DNA from 3 places in the Saccharomonospora glauca K62 genome. Region 3 is predicted to be linked to each of the others. Evidence: riboswitches for the same ligand, from Rfam matches in the RefSeq annotation. Region 3 holds a riboswitch; each other region holds the start of a gene.
What was found. A riboswitch is a leader RNA that binds a small molecule or an ion and turns the genes downstream of it on or off. The one in region 3 is predicted to bind cobalamin.
Positions count from the first base shown of each region.

Region 1: another riboswitch for cobalamin. It lies ahead of SACGLDRAFT_RS15420 (ABC transporter substrate-binding protein); the one in region 3 lies ahead of metE (5-methyltetrahydropteroyltriglutamate--homocysteine S-methyltransferase).
Region 2: another riboswitch for cobalamin. It lies ahead of SACGLDRAFT_RS08910 (acyl-CoA thioesterase); the one in region 3 lies ahead of metE (5-methyltetrahydropteroyltriglutamate--homocysteine S-methyltransferase).

Region 1 covers NZ_CM001484.1:3,313,590-3,318,361, reverse strand. The annotation lists gene SACGLDRAFT_RS15425 (FecCD family ABC transporter permease) at 1-900, opposite strand, end outside; gene SACGLDRAFT_RS15420 (ABC transporter substrate-binding protein) at 903-1,841, opposite strand; cobalamin riboswitch at 1,945-2,087, opposite strand; gene gltB (glutamate synthase large subunit) at 2,351-4,772, shown strand, end outside.
Region 2 covers NZ_CM001484.1:1,840,406-1,845,177, reverse strand. The annotation lists gene SACGLDRAFT_RS08920 (EAL domain-containing protein) at 1-1,725, shown strand, start outside; gene SACGLDRAFT_RS08915 (peroxiredoxin) at 1,722-2,177, shown strand; cobalamin riboswitch at 2,257-2,484, shown strand; gene SACGLDRAFT_RS08910 (acyl-CoA thioesterase) at 2,495-2,785, shown strand; gene SACGLDRAFT_RS08905 (LCP family protein) at 2,844-4,016, opposite strand; gene SACGLDRAFT_RS08900 (alpha/beta hydrolase) at 4,153-4,772, opposite strand, start outside.
Region 3 covers NZ_CM001484.1:4,069,806-4,074,577, reverse strand. The annotation lists gene SACGLDRAFT_RS18975 (DivIVA domain-containing protein) at 1-256, shown strand, start outside; gene SACGLDRAFT_RS18970 (SDR family oxidoreductase) at 310-1,077, shown strand; gene SACGLDRAFT_RS18965 (hypothetical protein) at 1,146-1,835, shown strand; gene SACGLDRAFT_RS18960 (hypothetical protein) at 1,855-2,565, opposite strand; cobalamin riboswitch at 2,709-2,946, shown strand; gene metE (5-methyltetrahydropteroyltriglutamate--homocysteine S-methyltransferase) at 3,083-4,772, shown strand, end outside.

The DNA of each region.
Region 1 (4,772 bases), 760 kb from region 3:
GCGGTAACTCGCTCCGGCGAGCAGACGTACCACGTGCGGCACCACGATGCCGACGAACCCGATCAGCCCGCTCACCGCGACGGCGGCGGCCGTGGCCAGCGAAGCCGCTCCGAGTAGTACCAGTCGCAGCAGGCCGGGCCGTACTCCCAGGGAAGCGGCCTCCGCGTCGCCGAGGGTGAGGACGTCCAGCAGCCGGGCGCACAGGCACAGCACCACCGCGGCGACGGTGACGTAGGGCAGGGCCAGCCACACGTCGGTCCACCCGCTCACGTTGAGACCGCCGAGCGTCCACGTGTACACCCGCTGGAGGGTGTCGGTGTCGAGTTGCTGCACGAACGTCTGGACGGCGGTCAGGAACGCGGTCACCGCCACTCCCGCGAGCAACAGCGTCGCGGTACCCGTCCCACTCGCGGAGCGCCCCAACATCCAGCTCAGCCCCACCCCGCCGAGCGCGCCGGCGAAGGCGGCCAGCGGCACGGGCCCCACCGGCCACGTCGTCACGGCGGGGGCCAGCACCATGACGAGGGTGGCGGCCATGCCCGCGCCGGCCGCGGCCCCGAGAAGGTACGGGTCGGCCAGGGGGTTGCGGAACACCCCCTGGAAGGTGGCGCCCGCGCTCGCGAGAGCGGCACCAACGATGCCGGCGAGCAACACCCGAGGTACGCGCAGTTCCCAGACGATGGCCGCTTCGCGTTCCGACAGCGGCGACATCGTCCCCGTGACCTGGGCGACGATCTCGGCGAGCACGCGCTGCCAGCCCAGATCCCCGGCCCCGACCACCACGGCGAACACACCGACGGCCAGCAGTCCCACGAGCGCGAGCAGCACCGTGCCCGGTCGCAGCCGGGTGGTGTGCTCGCGTCCGCGGACGCGAGCGCGTCGTACCGAGCGCTTCAGCACGATCAGTCGGCGACCTTCGCCACGCCGTCGGCCACGGTGCGGACGAAGTCGACGATCCTCGGCGTCCACCGGGACGCGGAGTCTTCCTGCAGCTCGATCACCCGGTGTTCTCTCACGGCGGTCAACGTGTCCCAACCGGGGCGTTTCGCCACGGTCTCGGCGGTCTGTCCGCAGCACTGGGTGTCGGCGAGGAAGACGAGGTCGGGATCGGCCGAAAGGATCGTCTCCGCCGACAGCTGCGGATAACCGCCGTGCGCGGAGGGGTCGTCCCGATCGGCGATGTTGGTGAGGCCGAACAGGCCGTAGATCTGACCGATGAAGGTCTCGGAGGTCACGCTGTAGTAACTCGGGTCGAGTTCGTGGTAGTAGCTCAGGTTCTCGCCCGCGTTCCCCGCGTCGGCGACCAGCTTCTCGATCTCCTCCTTCGTCCGCCGGGCCAGGTCCTCGCCCTCGCTCGCGTGGCCCGTGGCCTTGCCCACGAGCTCGAACTGCGCGTACATCGCGTCCAGCGTCTCCGGGGCTCGCAGCACCAGCGTGGGCGTTCCGGTCTTGGCGAGCGCGTCGGCCAGCTTGCCGTCGGTGTCCGACTCCACGACGACGAGGTCGGGGTCGTGCGCGGCGATCCGCTGCGGATCGGGGTTCAAGCCCGACATCTCCGTACGCGGGGCCTGTTCCGGGATGGTCGACATCTCGTCGACGGCCACCACCTGGTCACCGGCTCCGACGGCGTACAGGACCTCGGTGGCCGACGGTGACAGCGACACGATGCGCTCGGGGCGCTCCTCCAGCGTGACGGCGGGCGCGCCCTCGGGCTTCAGCTCGACGGGAAAACCACTGCTGTCGGCCGAGTCCCGAGGAGTGTCCTCCTGGCGCTCGGCGCAGGCTGTGAGGGAAAGCACCAGCAGTAGCGGGAGGAGCAGAAACCGTCTGACAGGCAACATCGAACCTCGACTTCTCGGGCGGCGCGTCGGCTGCGCCGAGACCGTCGGGCGGTCGCGGACGCCGCACCTCTGCGCCGGAGGCGGTAATGGCGTCGCGTGAACGGTGAGGCGACCTGGCTGGGCACTCCACGGCTCGCACGGCGGCCGTGACGGAGGGCCATCACAGTTGCGGCACAGCGCCGGATTCTCACCGGACTTCGCTACCGCTCACGTCGCAGTGACAGTACCAGGCCGGGGCGTCGAGTACACTCGGGTGATCCGGCCCCTCGGCTCACATGGCGACGGCCGGACGTCGGCTCGGTGACCGAGTCGACACACCACGACACGGCACCGACGTAAAGCCGGCAAAACCGGTGCGGCAATGCTGCGAGATTGTTACGCCACCGGGCAAGATGGTTGATTCGAACCGTTTTCAGGGCATTTCTCAGGTGTTAAAGTCGCGCTAATTGACGGGCCATTGTCGTCCCGTGCCCGGCACGAAGAGCACGATGACGACGCAGGAGGTCCCTTTGATCTTCTCCGCGATCCCAGAGAAGCAGGGCGTATACGATCCTGCGGCGGAAAAGGACGCATGCGGTGTGGCCATGATTGCCCACGTCAAGGGCGTGCGTTCGCATGGGATCGTCACGGACGGTTTGACCGCGCTCACGAATCTCGACCATCGTGGTGCCGCGGGAGCGGAGCCCACGAGTGGCGACGGGGCGGGCATTCTGGTGCAACTTCCGGACGATTTCCTGCGCGCCGAGGTGGATTTCGCGCTTCCCGAGCCCGACGAACACGGGCGGCACCGCTACGCGGCGGGACTGGTGTTCCTGCCCGCGGAGGCCGAGGCACGGGCACGGGCCGTGAGAACGGTGGAACGCATCGCGACCGAGGAGAACTTGGTCGTGCTCGGGTGGCGAGAGGTGCCCACGGCTCCGGACGCCGCCGAAGTCGGCCCCACCGCCCGGTCGGTGATGCCGCACTTCGCCATGCTGTTCGTCGCGGAGGCACCGAACGCCGACGGAGGCCGTCGGGCAGGTGTGGACCTCGATCGGCTCGCGTTCTGCCTGCGCAAACGCGCCGAACACGAGACCCTCGCCGCCGAGTGCGGGGTGTACTTCCCGTCGTTGTCGGCGCGGACCCTGGTCTACAAGGGGATGCTCACGCCGACCCAGCTCCCGGTGTTCTTCCCCGACTTGCGCGACGAGCGGTTGACCAGCGCCATCGCGCTCGTGCACAGCCGCTTTTCCACCAACACGTTCCCGTCGTGGCCGCTGGCGCATCCTTTCCGGTTCGTCGCGCACAACGGCGAGATCAACACCATCCGGGGCAACCGCAACCGGATGCGGGCGCGCGAGGCGTTGTTGGACTCCGACCTCATTCCGGGAGACCTCAGTCGGCTCTTCCCCGTGTGCTCGCCGGACGGCTCCGACTCGGCGTCGTTCGACGAGGTACTGGAACTGCTGCACCTCGGAGGTCGGAGCCTGCCGCACGCGGTGCTCATGATGATCCCCGAGGCGTGGGAGAACCACCGCACCATGGACCCCGCGCGCCGGGCGTTCTACCAGTTCCACGCGAGCCTCATGGAACCGTGGGACGGTCCCGCGTGCGTGACCTTCACCGACGGGTCGCTGGTCGGCGCGGTGCTCGACCGCAACGGACTGCGGCCGGCCCGCTGGTGGCGTACCGCGGACGATCGCGTCGTGTTCGCCAGTGAGAGCGGCGTGCTGGACGTGCCTGCGGGGGAGGTCGTCGCCAAGGGCAGGCTCAAGCCGGGCCGCATGTTCTGCGTGGACACCGAGGCGGGCAGGGTCGTCGACGACGACGAGATCAAGGCCGACCTCGCCGCGCAGGCTCCCTACGACGAGTGGCTGCGCGCGGGACTGCTGTCCCTCGACAAGCTCCCCGAGCGGCAGCACGTGCCCCAGAGCCATGCCTCCGTCCTGCGGAGGCAACTCGCCTTCGGCTACACCGAGGAGGAGCTGAAGGTCCTGCTGACGCCGATGGCGCTCAAGGGCGCCGAACCCGTGGGGTCGATGGGGTCGGACACGCCTCCCTCGGTGCTCTCCAAGCGGTCCCGGCTGTTGTACGAGTACTTCAAGCAGGGGTTCGCGCAGGTCACCAACCCGCCGCTCGACGCCATCCGCGAGGAACTCGTCACCTCCTTAAGCAGGGTGATGGGACCGGAGCAGAACCTGCTCGCGCCGGGACCCGCCTCGTGTCGGCAGATCCAGCTCGACTCGCCCGTCATTGACAACGACGAGCTCGCCAAGCTCGTCCACGTCAACGCTGACGGCGACCTGCCCGGATTCTCCTGTACTGTCCTTTCAGGACTGTACGAGGTGGACGGTGGCGGGGAGGCGCTCGCCGAGGCGATCGAGCGGGTGCGGAAGGAAGCGTCGCGAGCCGTGGAGGCCGGCGCCCACATCCTCGTGCTCTCCGACCGCGACTCCGACCACCGGATGGCACCGATTCCCTCGCTGTTGCTCGTGTCGGCGGTGCACCACCACCTCGTTCGGACCAAGGAGCGCCTGCGGGTCGCGCTGGTGGTGGAGACGGGCGACGCGCGCGAGGTACACCACATCGCGCTGCTGCTCGGGTACGGTGCCGCGGCGGTCAACCCGTATCTGGCGTTCGAGTCGATCGAGGACCTCGTCGCGCAGGGAGCCGTCAGCGGGGTCGACGCCCCCACCGCCGTGCGCAACTACATCACGGCGCTGAACAAGGGCGTTTTGAAGATCATGTCGAAGATGGGCATCTCGACCGTCGGCGCCTACACCGGAGCTCAGGTCTTCGAAGCCCTGGGGTTGTCGCAGGACATCCTCGACGAGTACTTCACCGGCACCGTGTCCACCCTCGGTGGGGTGGGGCTGGACGTGCTCGCCGAGGAGGTGGCCATCCGGCACCGCCGCGCGTACCCGGAGAATCCCGCCGAGCGTGCCCACCGCG
Region 2 (4,772 bases), 2.2 Mb from region 3:
CGCCGTTTCGCCGACCTCTACGCCGCCATCCCGATCGGCGTCGTGCTCGGGAACCCCGACGGCACCATCCACGATGTCAACCCCGCTTTCGGCGAACTGCTCCACCACACCCGCGCCGACCTCGTCGGTCGGCCTCTCACGGAGCTCGCCGCCACGCCGAACGACGCGCGGGTGCTGGCCGCGGCCCTCGACGAGGCCCTGCTCCCGGCCCGACGGCCCCGGCAGGAACGGCTCACCCTCACCCACGGCCGCGACGGCACGCTGCGGACCCGCGTGACCATCGCCACCCTCACCGCCGAGGACTCCGGCCTTCCGCATCCGGTGCTGCTGATCGAGGACATTCACGAGCTCGATCTGCTCAGCGAACAGCTCCGCAGGCAGAACATCCAGGACCCACTCACCGGGCTGCCGAACTCGTACCACTTCGACAACAAACTGGACACCGCCCTCGCCGCGTCGTCGGGCGGTCGGATCGCCCTCGTCTACCTCGACATCGACGGGTTCCGCGTCATTAACGACGGCCTGGGGCCGGGCGCGGGCGACGAGCTGCTCCGACAGGTGGCGTGCAAACTGGAGGGCAACTTCACCGCGTGCCCGCAGTACGACGCGGTGGTCGCGAGGTTGTCCGGCGACGGTTTCGCCGTGCTCCTTCACGGGCGGCAGGACGGGGAACCCGACACCGCCACCGTGGTCGACCTCGTCGAGGAGGCCATGCGTGACCTCGCCGAACCCGTGTACGTGGACGAAACGGGCGTCGGGATCAACGTCAGCGTGGGCATCGTCGTCACCGAGGGGCCGGGACGCAGCCGCGAGGACCTCCAGCGGGCGGCCGAGCTGACCCTGCACCGCGCCAAGGAGAACGGCAAGGCCCAGTGGATGCTGTTCGAGCAGGAGCTGCACGACCGCGACCGGCGCCGCTTCGGTATCGGAGCCGGGATCGGCGGTGGTCTGGAGAACGGCCAGTTCGGCGTGGACTACGAACCCACGGTCACGCTCGACGAGCACGAACGCATCGCGGTGGTCAACGCCCAGCTCCGCTGGGACCACCCCGAACACGGGGTGTTGCGACCACGTGATTTCTTCGCCCTGGCCGACGCCACCGGGATGACCCCGGCGCTGGGGGAGACGCTGTTGGCCCAGTCCATCGCCGACGCCGCCTCGTGGCAACGGGAGTTCGGCAACGCACCGGATCTGTGCGTCCGGCTGCCTTCCCGGCTCGCCATCGACCCGAACCTGGTCCGCATCGTCCGCACCGAACTCGAACGCACGGGCCTCCCGGCCACCAAGCTCCGCATCTGCGTCGACAGCGCGGACCTGACCGACCCCCGTGGTGAGGTGCTGGAGAACCTGTCCATCCTCGCCGAGCTCGACGTCAAGATCACCCTGGCGGTGGCCGGGGCCGCCGACATCGAGCTGATCCACCAGCACCGGCTTCCCGTCGGCTTCGTCATCGTGTCGGGCACGTTGGTCGACGCACTCGCCGAGGAAGGCGAGAGCGCCCAGGGCGCTCACCGGCACTTCGCCATGCTGGTGAAGCGGGCCCGCGAACTCGGCATCTTACGGATCGGCGTCGACGGCGTGCACGACACCGAGCACGCGCGCAAACTCGCCGAGCTGGGGGCCGTCGCGGGTCGTGGCAAGTTGTTCGGCGAGGAAGTCGACGCGGCGGGCATCCGGTCCATGCTCGCCGAATCGGCCGCGCGAATGGAATCATCGCGGCCATGACAGAACTTTCCACCGCGCCGGACTTCACGTTGCCCGACGAGACGGGTACCCCTCGTCGGCTGACCGAGCTCCTCGCCACCGGTCCCGTCGTGTTGTTCTTCTATCCGGCCGCGATGAGCCCCGGCTGCACGGCCGAGAGCTGCCACTTCCGCGACCTGGCCTCCGAATTCGCCGAGCTCGGGGCCCGCCCGGTGGGCGTGAGTTCCGACCCGGTGGACACCCAGCGGAAGTTCTCCGAGGCCCATTCCCTGGGCTTCCCGCTGCTCTCCGACGTCGACGGCGCCGTCGCCGAGCAGTTCGGGGTGCGTCGGGCGTTCGGTCCGCTGCGCACCAAGCGGCACACGTTCGTCATCGACACCGACCGGAGAGTACTCGCCGTGATCCGCAGCGAACTCCGTATGTCCGTCCACGCCGACAAGGCGTTGGAAGTACTGCGCGCCCGGAAGAGCTGACGCCGCCTCCGTCGTGCGCACCATGGCGACGCGATGTGACGAAAAGCCACGCCGAGTGCCGCCCCTCCGGCCGAGCCGTAAGGTGGGGCGCGCCGTGGGTTCGCCCCTCGCGGGGCATCGTAAGAGGGAACCCGGTGGGAATCCGGGACTGCCTCGCAGCGATCAGTGGAAACGACCGCCGTCATCGAGCACTGAGCCTTCTCGGTCCGGGAAGCGACGGCCAGTAGGCGTCCGTCCTTGAGGTCTTCTCCGACAGCGACCGACATCGCCCACGAGTCCGAAGACTTGCCCGCTGTCCGTGCGCCTCCACGCGCACGGTGCCGTCCGCCGCGACTCGCCGCGCCGACGGTCCCGCGGTGACCGTGTCGGTGGACCGGATGACCTTCCGGGCCCCGGTCCGGGCCGGTGACCTGCTCAGCGTCCATGCCGAGCTGGAGCGGTTGGGGCGGATCTCGATGACCACCGCCGTCAGGGTGACCTCCGAGCGCTGGAACACCTCGGGTCCGACGACGGAGGTCGCGGCCGCGCGGCTGACGTTCGTCGCGATCGACGCGGACGGCAAGTCCCGCTCGGTTCCCCGCCTGGTGACTCGGCCGGAGGAGGCCTGACGTTGCACCGGGCACGGCCGCGCGAAGGACCCGGCGGCCGTGGCCGGTGCAACGGGGGTCACTCCATGAGTGCGTCCTCGGGGACCGGGGAGTCGGTGCGCAGTGCCTCGAACAGCGCCTCCGACTTCGCCGGGTCCCAACTCTCGGCCGAGGCGGAGGTGACCGGAACGGTGGTCGTGATCACTCCGCCGCTGCTGATGCCCCTCATGGCCCACGCCAACCCCACGAGGTTGTGCAGGTGGTCGTCGGTGTCGAGCGTGAGCGCGTCGGGCACGGCTCCCAGCAGCGGGAACACGTCGAACGGATTCAGCAGGGTGGCCGGGCTCGCGATCTCGTTGGCGAGCGCCCCGATGAACTTGCGCTGGTTCGCCACGCGGTCCAGGTCCGACCGCGGCGTGGCCGAGCTGTACCGCATCCGGACGAACCCGAGCGCCTGCGCGCCGTCGAGCGTCTGCTTCCCCGCCGGGATCACCACCCCCGTCTTGGTGTCGCGCATTTCCTGCGGGATGTCCATTTCGACACCGCCGATGGCGTCGACGACCTGCGCGAAGCCACCGAACCCGATCTCGGCGTAGTGATCGATGCGCAGTCCCGTGGCCAACTCCACCGTCTGTATCAGCAGGGGAGGACCACCGAAGGCGAACGCGGCGTTGATCTTGTTGACGCCGTAGCCCGGAATCTCGACCCGCGAGTCGCGCGGCAGGCTCAGCAGCGTCGGCTTCGTGTCGTTGTCCGGGATGTGCACGAGCATGATCGTGTCGGTGCGCTTGCCGCTCGCGTCTCCGGTGGACAGCTTCGCCATCTGCTCCTCGTCGAGCCCTTCACGGGAGTCCGAGCCCACCAGCAGCCAGTTGGTGCCCTCCCCCGCGGGCGGCCTGCCCTCGTAGTCGTCGGGGAGCGCGTCGGTGCGGTTGATGGAGAACTCCAGGTAGAGCCACACCGCGCCCAGGAACAAAACGAACGCGAGCACCAGGCACAACAACACCTTGGGGAACGACACCCGCCTGCGCCGGGAACCTCCTCCCGAGGCCGGGCGCGGAGGCCGGGACGGGGGTGGCTGGGGTGGCCGTGGCGCGACCCGCGTGGACTGCTGAGGAGGCCGTCCCGCCTGACGTGCCCGGTTGCTGCCCGGAATCGGCATCATCTGTGCTTGTTGTTGCCGGGGCCCTCGTGGCGGCCTCCGGCCAGGAGGCGGCGGCCGGTGTCCCCCCTGGTGCCCGCCGTAGGTCATGGCCACTCCGATCGCTTTCGTGCGGCTGTTTGCTGCCCGCATACCTACCGCATGTCCGATCGCGTAGACGCGGCATCCCCCGATCAGGTTGTACCGACCGCGCGAGAAAAGGGCTCGGGAAGCGAAAAACCCCCGGTCAGAGCATTAGGCTCCATCGAAGAGGCGCATCGTGAGCGAAAGCACGGGCCAAAAGCCCGTGATCGGGAACCAGACCCGCGGTCTGGACCGCGAACTCGGCGGCGAGCCGGTTCCACAGCGCGGGTCGGCGCAGAAGCGCGTGGTTCTCCCCCGCCACGTCGAACCGCGCCAGTCGGCCGGCCTGGGCGTCGGCGCGTCGCGCGTACCGATAGGAGTCCTCGGGCCGGGTCACGCGGTCGAGCGCGCCGTGCGCGATCACGACCGTCCGGCCCGCCACCGGCTCCACCGGTTCGTCGGGGGGCGTCCACGGCGCGAAGACGCAGGCGCCCCGGACCGCCTCGTCGTCGCACACCCGCAGGGCCACCCGGCCTCCCATCGAATGCCCCACCAACACCACGGGCAGGCCCGGCCGTTCGGCCCGGATCCTCTCCAACGCCCACCGCGCGTCCTCCACCGGGTGCCTCGCGGGCTCGTTCCACCCACGAACCCGGTTGCGCAACAGCCGCACCTCAAGGCCGTGTCGCGCGCCCGCCGCCCGCACGGCCCGAGCCACCGGCACCATCCGCAGGTACGCCAGCCGCCACGGCCGGACGACGTCGGCGCCGTACTCCGCGCCTC
Region 3 (4,772 bases):
CGAGATGCTGCGGAACGCGGAGCGGAAGTACGACGCGATGATCACCGAGGCGGAGACCAAGCTGGCCGAGGCGCGGTCGCTGCGCAAGGAGGCCTACGAACTGCGGGCCGCGGTGTTCGACCGGCTCAACGCGAGCCAGTCGGCGTTGCGCCAGGCCCTCGAACGGCTCGGTGCCGACCCGAGCCCGGCGGAGATCGCGGCGCAGGACAGCGACCACGTCGAAGAGGCCGAGGAGAAGGCGAAGCAGCCCGCGTGAGGCGTTCGGAATTCGGTTGCCATCGCGCGGGTCCCCGGCCAGAGTGACGGATCATGCGTACCGCGCTTGTCACGGGGGTCAGCAGGACCGCCGGTATCGGGTTCGCCATCGCGCGCAGACTGCTGCGCGACGGACACCGGGTGTTCGCGCACTCCTGGTCGCACTACGACGCGACGGAGCCGTGGGGCGCGGACCCTCGCGGGATCGACGGTGTCCTCGCCGAGCTCTCCGGCGGAGAGGCGCTGGGACACCTGGAGGCGGACTTCTCGGACCCTGCTGCCCCCGAACGGGTGGTCGAGGCGGCGGTGGACCGGTTCGGTTCTCTCGACACGCTGATCGCCAATCACGCGCGCAGCTCGGTGGCCACACTCGACGAGGTGACGGCCACCGAGCTCGACCTGACCTGGGCGGTCAACGTGCGGGCCACGCTGCTGCTGGTGCGCGCGTTCGCCCGGCAGTACCGCGAAACGAACCCGCGTCCGCTCCCCGGACGCGTGGTGCTCTTCACCTCGGGCCAGCATCTGAGCCCCATGGCGAGGGAAATCCCTTACGCCGCAACGAAAGGCGCGCTGCACCAGCTCACGTGGACCCTGTCGGACGCGCTCGCCGACGACGGGATCACCGTGAACACCGTGAACCCGGGGCCGACGGACACCGGGTGGGCGGACGAGGAGCTGACCGCCTCGGTCGCCGAACGACTGCCACGCGGGCGGTGGAACACACCCGAGGAAGCCGCCGCGGTCGTGTCGCTTCTGCTCAGCGAGGACGCCGCCACGATCACGGCCAATGTGGTCGACGCCGAGGGTGGGTTTCGGCGCTGACGAGGTTCCGGCAACGCGGAAGGTGACATCGCGCTGCCGAAACGGCTCGGAAGGTGCACTATCGTCGCGTGGACTCCAACGCCGCCCCACACACATCGTCGGTCGTCGACTTCCCGGTGTACGGCCTCGACGAGACGTTCCGCGGCATTCGCTGGGTGGACTTCTTCGAGGGACTGCCCGGCAGGCCGCCCTGGGCGCTGTGGCTGGGTCACCGTGAGTCCGACTCCGACAACGGAATCCGGGTGGGCACGCTGCCGAAGCAGAGGTACGAGGCCATCATGTGCCCGAACGGCAAGGACCCACTGGTGGAGGTCGCTTTCAGCGGGGCCTTCGGCGTCGTCAACGTGACCTTGCCCGACAGCACCGTGACCAGGCCCGAGGGACTGATCCCCGCGCTCGTCGAACACGCCGAACATCAGGCCCGTCGGTATCTCGAATGGCCCATCGTCTGGTGGCGCATCGAAGGTGCGCAGGTCAGGGCCCGCGTGTGGCACTTCGCGGGCGGGTGGGCCGCGTTCTCCACCGCGCTCGACGACGCCTACCTCGTGGCCGTCGGCGTGGGCGTGGAGCCCGCCGACCTGGCCTTCGAACCGGTCAAGGACGGCGCCGCCTACCACGCCGACCTTTCCGCGCCGCTGAACTTCACCGAACTCGGTAGGCAGAAGAGCGCCAGGCCGCAGGCGTGGCTGCCACCCCCGTGCCGCGACAGCTTCCATCCCGACCAACTGGCGTTCATCCCGGACGAGACGGAGGCGTGAGAGCGGCCTCGGGGCATGTTCAGCGACGTCTACCCAGCCCCGGCAGGCCACCACTGACGGTGTAGACCGAGGTCGACTGGTTTCTGCGCTCCCGTTCCTCCCGTTCCAGTTCCTCACGAACGCGGGCGCGACGGATGCTTTCGGGGTCCCGCGTCGAGGACGCCGTCCTTCGAGACGGGGTCTCTGCTTCGGGTTTGTTGTGCAGGCTTGCTCGGGCGCGTTGTATCCGTGTCAGGTGCGCGGCCTTGTGACCACGGTCGAGCCGGGACTCCCGGATCGCCTTCGCGGTGACACGCAGTCGCTCCGTCAGTTTCGCCTCCCGCTCCGCCAACTCCGGTGGCACTTCCTTGCCGTGACGCAGCATCGGGTTGCGTATCTTGACGAGTTCGCGGATCTCCCGTTCGAGGTCCCGGACGGAGACGCCGGATCCGCGCTGCCGATCACGCCCCCCGAGTTCGCGTTTCCGGTCCGGGGAGGTCGTGAGCGCCGCCAACTTCCCCAACAGGGTCCTCGCCCGCAGGGCCAGCCGGTCCCGGGACGGCGAGCGCGGAACGTGCTTCAGATCCAGGAGAACCGTGTGAATCTCCGTGCGAACGGCGTTGGCCTGCTGCCGCTGCTTCTCGGAAGCGGCAAGCCCGGCCACCCGATGTTCCAGCGACGCGATCCTGTCGCGGTGGCGGATGAGGGGATCCGAGCCGGCTCGGGATTGCCTGCGCTTGCGACGACCCATCCGTTCCTCCGTTTCCGAGCCGCGGGGCGACCGCCGAGGTGATGTCCGCCACTTTGTCGGAACGGAGGCGCACGGTGTTACGGGCGACGGCAGGCAGGCGAACCGCTCGGTCGGGCTCCCTTGTCAAGCACCCCGGCGTCACTACAGTGAGACGCGCTGGTGGTTCGCCTTCCGCCGAGGCGGTGGGCGAGGCAAGAGGGAACCCGGTGGGAATCCGGGACTGCCCCGCAGCGGTGAGTGGGAACGAACGCCGTGGCCGGTCGCTCGACCGGTTCCAACGCACTGGGCCACACGGTCTGGGAAGCGACGGTCAGTAGGAGCCCCGGTGGGAGCCGGGCCGTGCCCGCGAGTCCGAAGACCTGCCACCGGTGCGCACACCGCCGGTGTGCGTGACCTCCGGGCGTTCGAGGGTGACCCTGGCGGACGAGTGGTTCGGCGACGTCGCGTCGCCACCCGCTCGCCCGCGAGGCCGCCGTCGCGCGTCCGGTGCCGCCGTCGAGCTCGCGAGGAGAGAGCCTTGACCAGCACAATCGGATCGACCGTACTCGGTTATCCCAGGATCGGACCGAACCGGGAACTCAAACGAGCGCTGGAGAACTACTGGGCGTCGCGCATCAGCGAGGCCGAGTTGCGGAACATCGCTCGCGACCTGCGTATCGACACCTGGCGTTCGTTGCGTCAGGCCGGACTCGACTCGGTACCCGGCAACACGTTCTCCTTCTACGACCACGTACTCGACACGGCGGTGACCTTCGGAGCCGTGCCCCGCCGGTACGCGGACCTGGGACTGAGCCCACTCGACACCTACTTCGCCATGGCGAGGGGCGTGGAGTCGACGCCGCCGTTGGAACTGACGAAGTGGTTCGACACCAACTACCACTACCTCGTGCCTGAGATCGGGCCGGACACTCGGTTTTTCCTCGCCGACCACGGTGTGCTGGAGCAGGTTCGGGAGGCCGACGAGCTCGGCATTCCCGTCCGGCCCGTGTTGGTGGGGCCGGTGACGTTCCTCCTTCTGTCCAAACCGGATTCCGAAGCGGCTCCGGGGTTCCGTCCGCTGGACACAGTGGACGAACTGGTCGACGCGTACGCCGAACTGTTGCGCGAACTCGCGCGTGCCGGCGTGGAATGGGTGCAGCTCGACGAGCCCGCGTTCGCGGCCGACCGCACCGAAGCCGAACTCGCGGCCCTCCGCGAGGCGTACCGCTCGCTCGGCTCGCTGGCCGAGCGTCCGAAGCTCTTCGTCGCCGGCTACTTCGGTGACCTCGGGGAGGCACTGGAGATCCTGTCGGCCGCCCCCGTCGAGGCCGTGGGAGTCGACTTCGTGGCCGGTGACCCGGGTCTGGACTCGCTGGCAGCGTTACCGGGCCTGCGGGACAAGACGCTGGTGGCCGGACTGGTCGACGGCCGTAACGTCTGGCGCACCGACCTCGACCGCGCCCTCACCACGGCGGCCACACTGCTCGGTCTGGCGGGCGAGGTCGCCGTCAGCTCGTCGTGTTCGCTGCTGCACGTGCCCTACGACGTCGAAGCGGAGTCGAGCCTCGACCCGCAGGTGGCCTCGTGGCTGGCGTTCGCGCGGCAGAAGGTGCACGAGGTTGTCGTCCTCGGCAGGGCACTGCGCGAGGGGCGCGACGCGGTGGCCGAGGAGCTCGCCGCGGCTCGGAGAGTGGTCACCGACCGGGTGAACGCCGAGCGGGTGCGAGACGAGCAGGTCAGGCGTCGCCTGGCGGGGCTGCGGCCTCGGGACACCCGCCGGGCCGACTACGACGTCCGCCGGGAGGCTCAGCAGGAGGCGCTGCGGCTGCCACCGTTGCCGACGACCACCATCGGGTCGTTCCCGCAGACCGCCGACGTGCGCAGGACCAGGGCCGCCCTGCGTCGCGGCGGTATCGACCACGACACCTACATCAGCCGGATGCGCGCGGAGATCGAGCGGGTGGTGCGACTGCAGGAGGAGCTGGGGCTCGACGTCCTCGTGCACGGCGAGCCCGAACGCAACGACATGGTGCAGTACTTCGCCGAGCACCTCGCCGGTTTCGCGGACACCGAGCACGGCTGGGTCCAGTCGTACGGGTCACGCTGCGTGCGCCCGCCGATCCTGTTCGGCGACGTGTCCCGGCCCGAACCCATCACCGTCGAGTGGGCCGCGTACGCGGCGAGCCTCACGGACCGGCCGGTGAAGGGCATGCTGACCGGACCGGTGA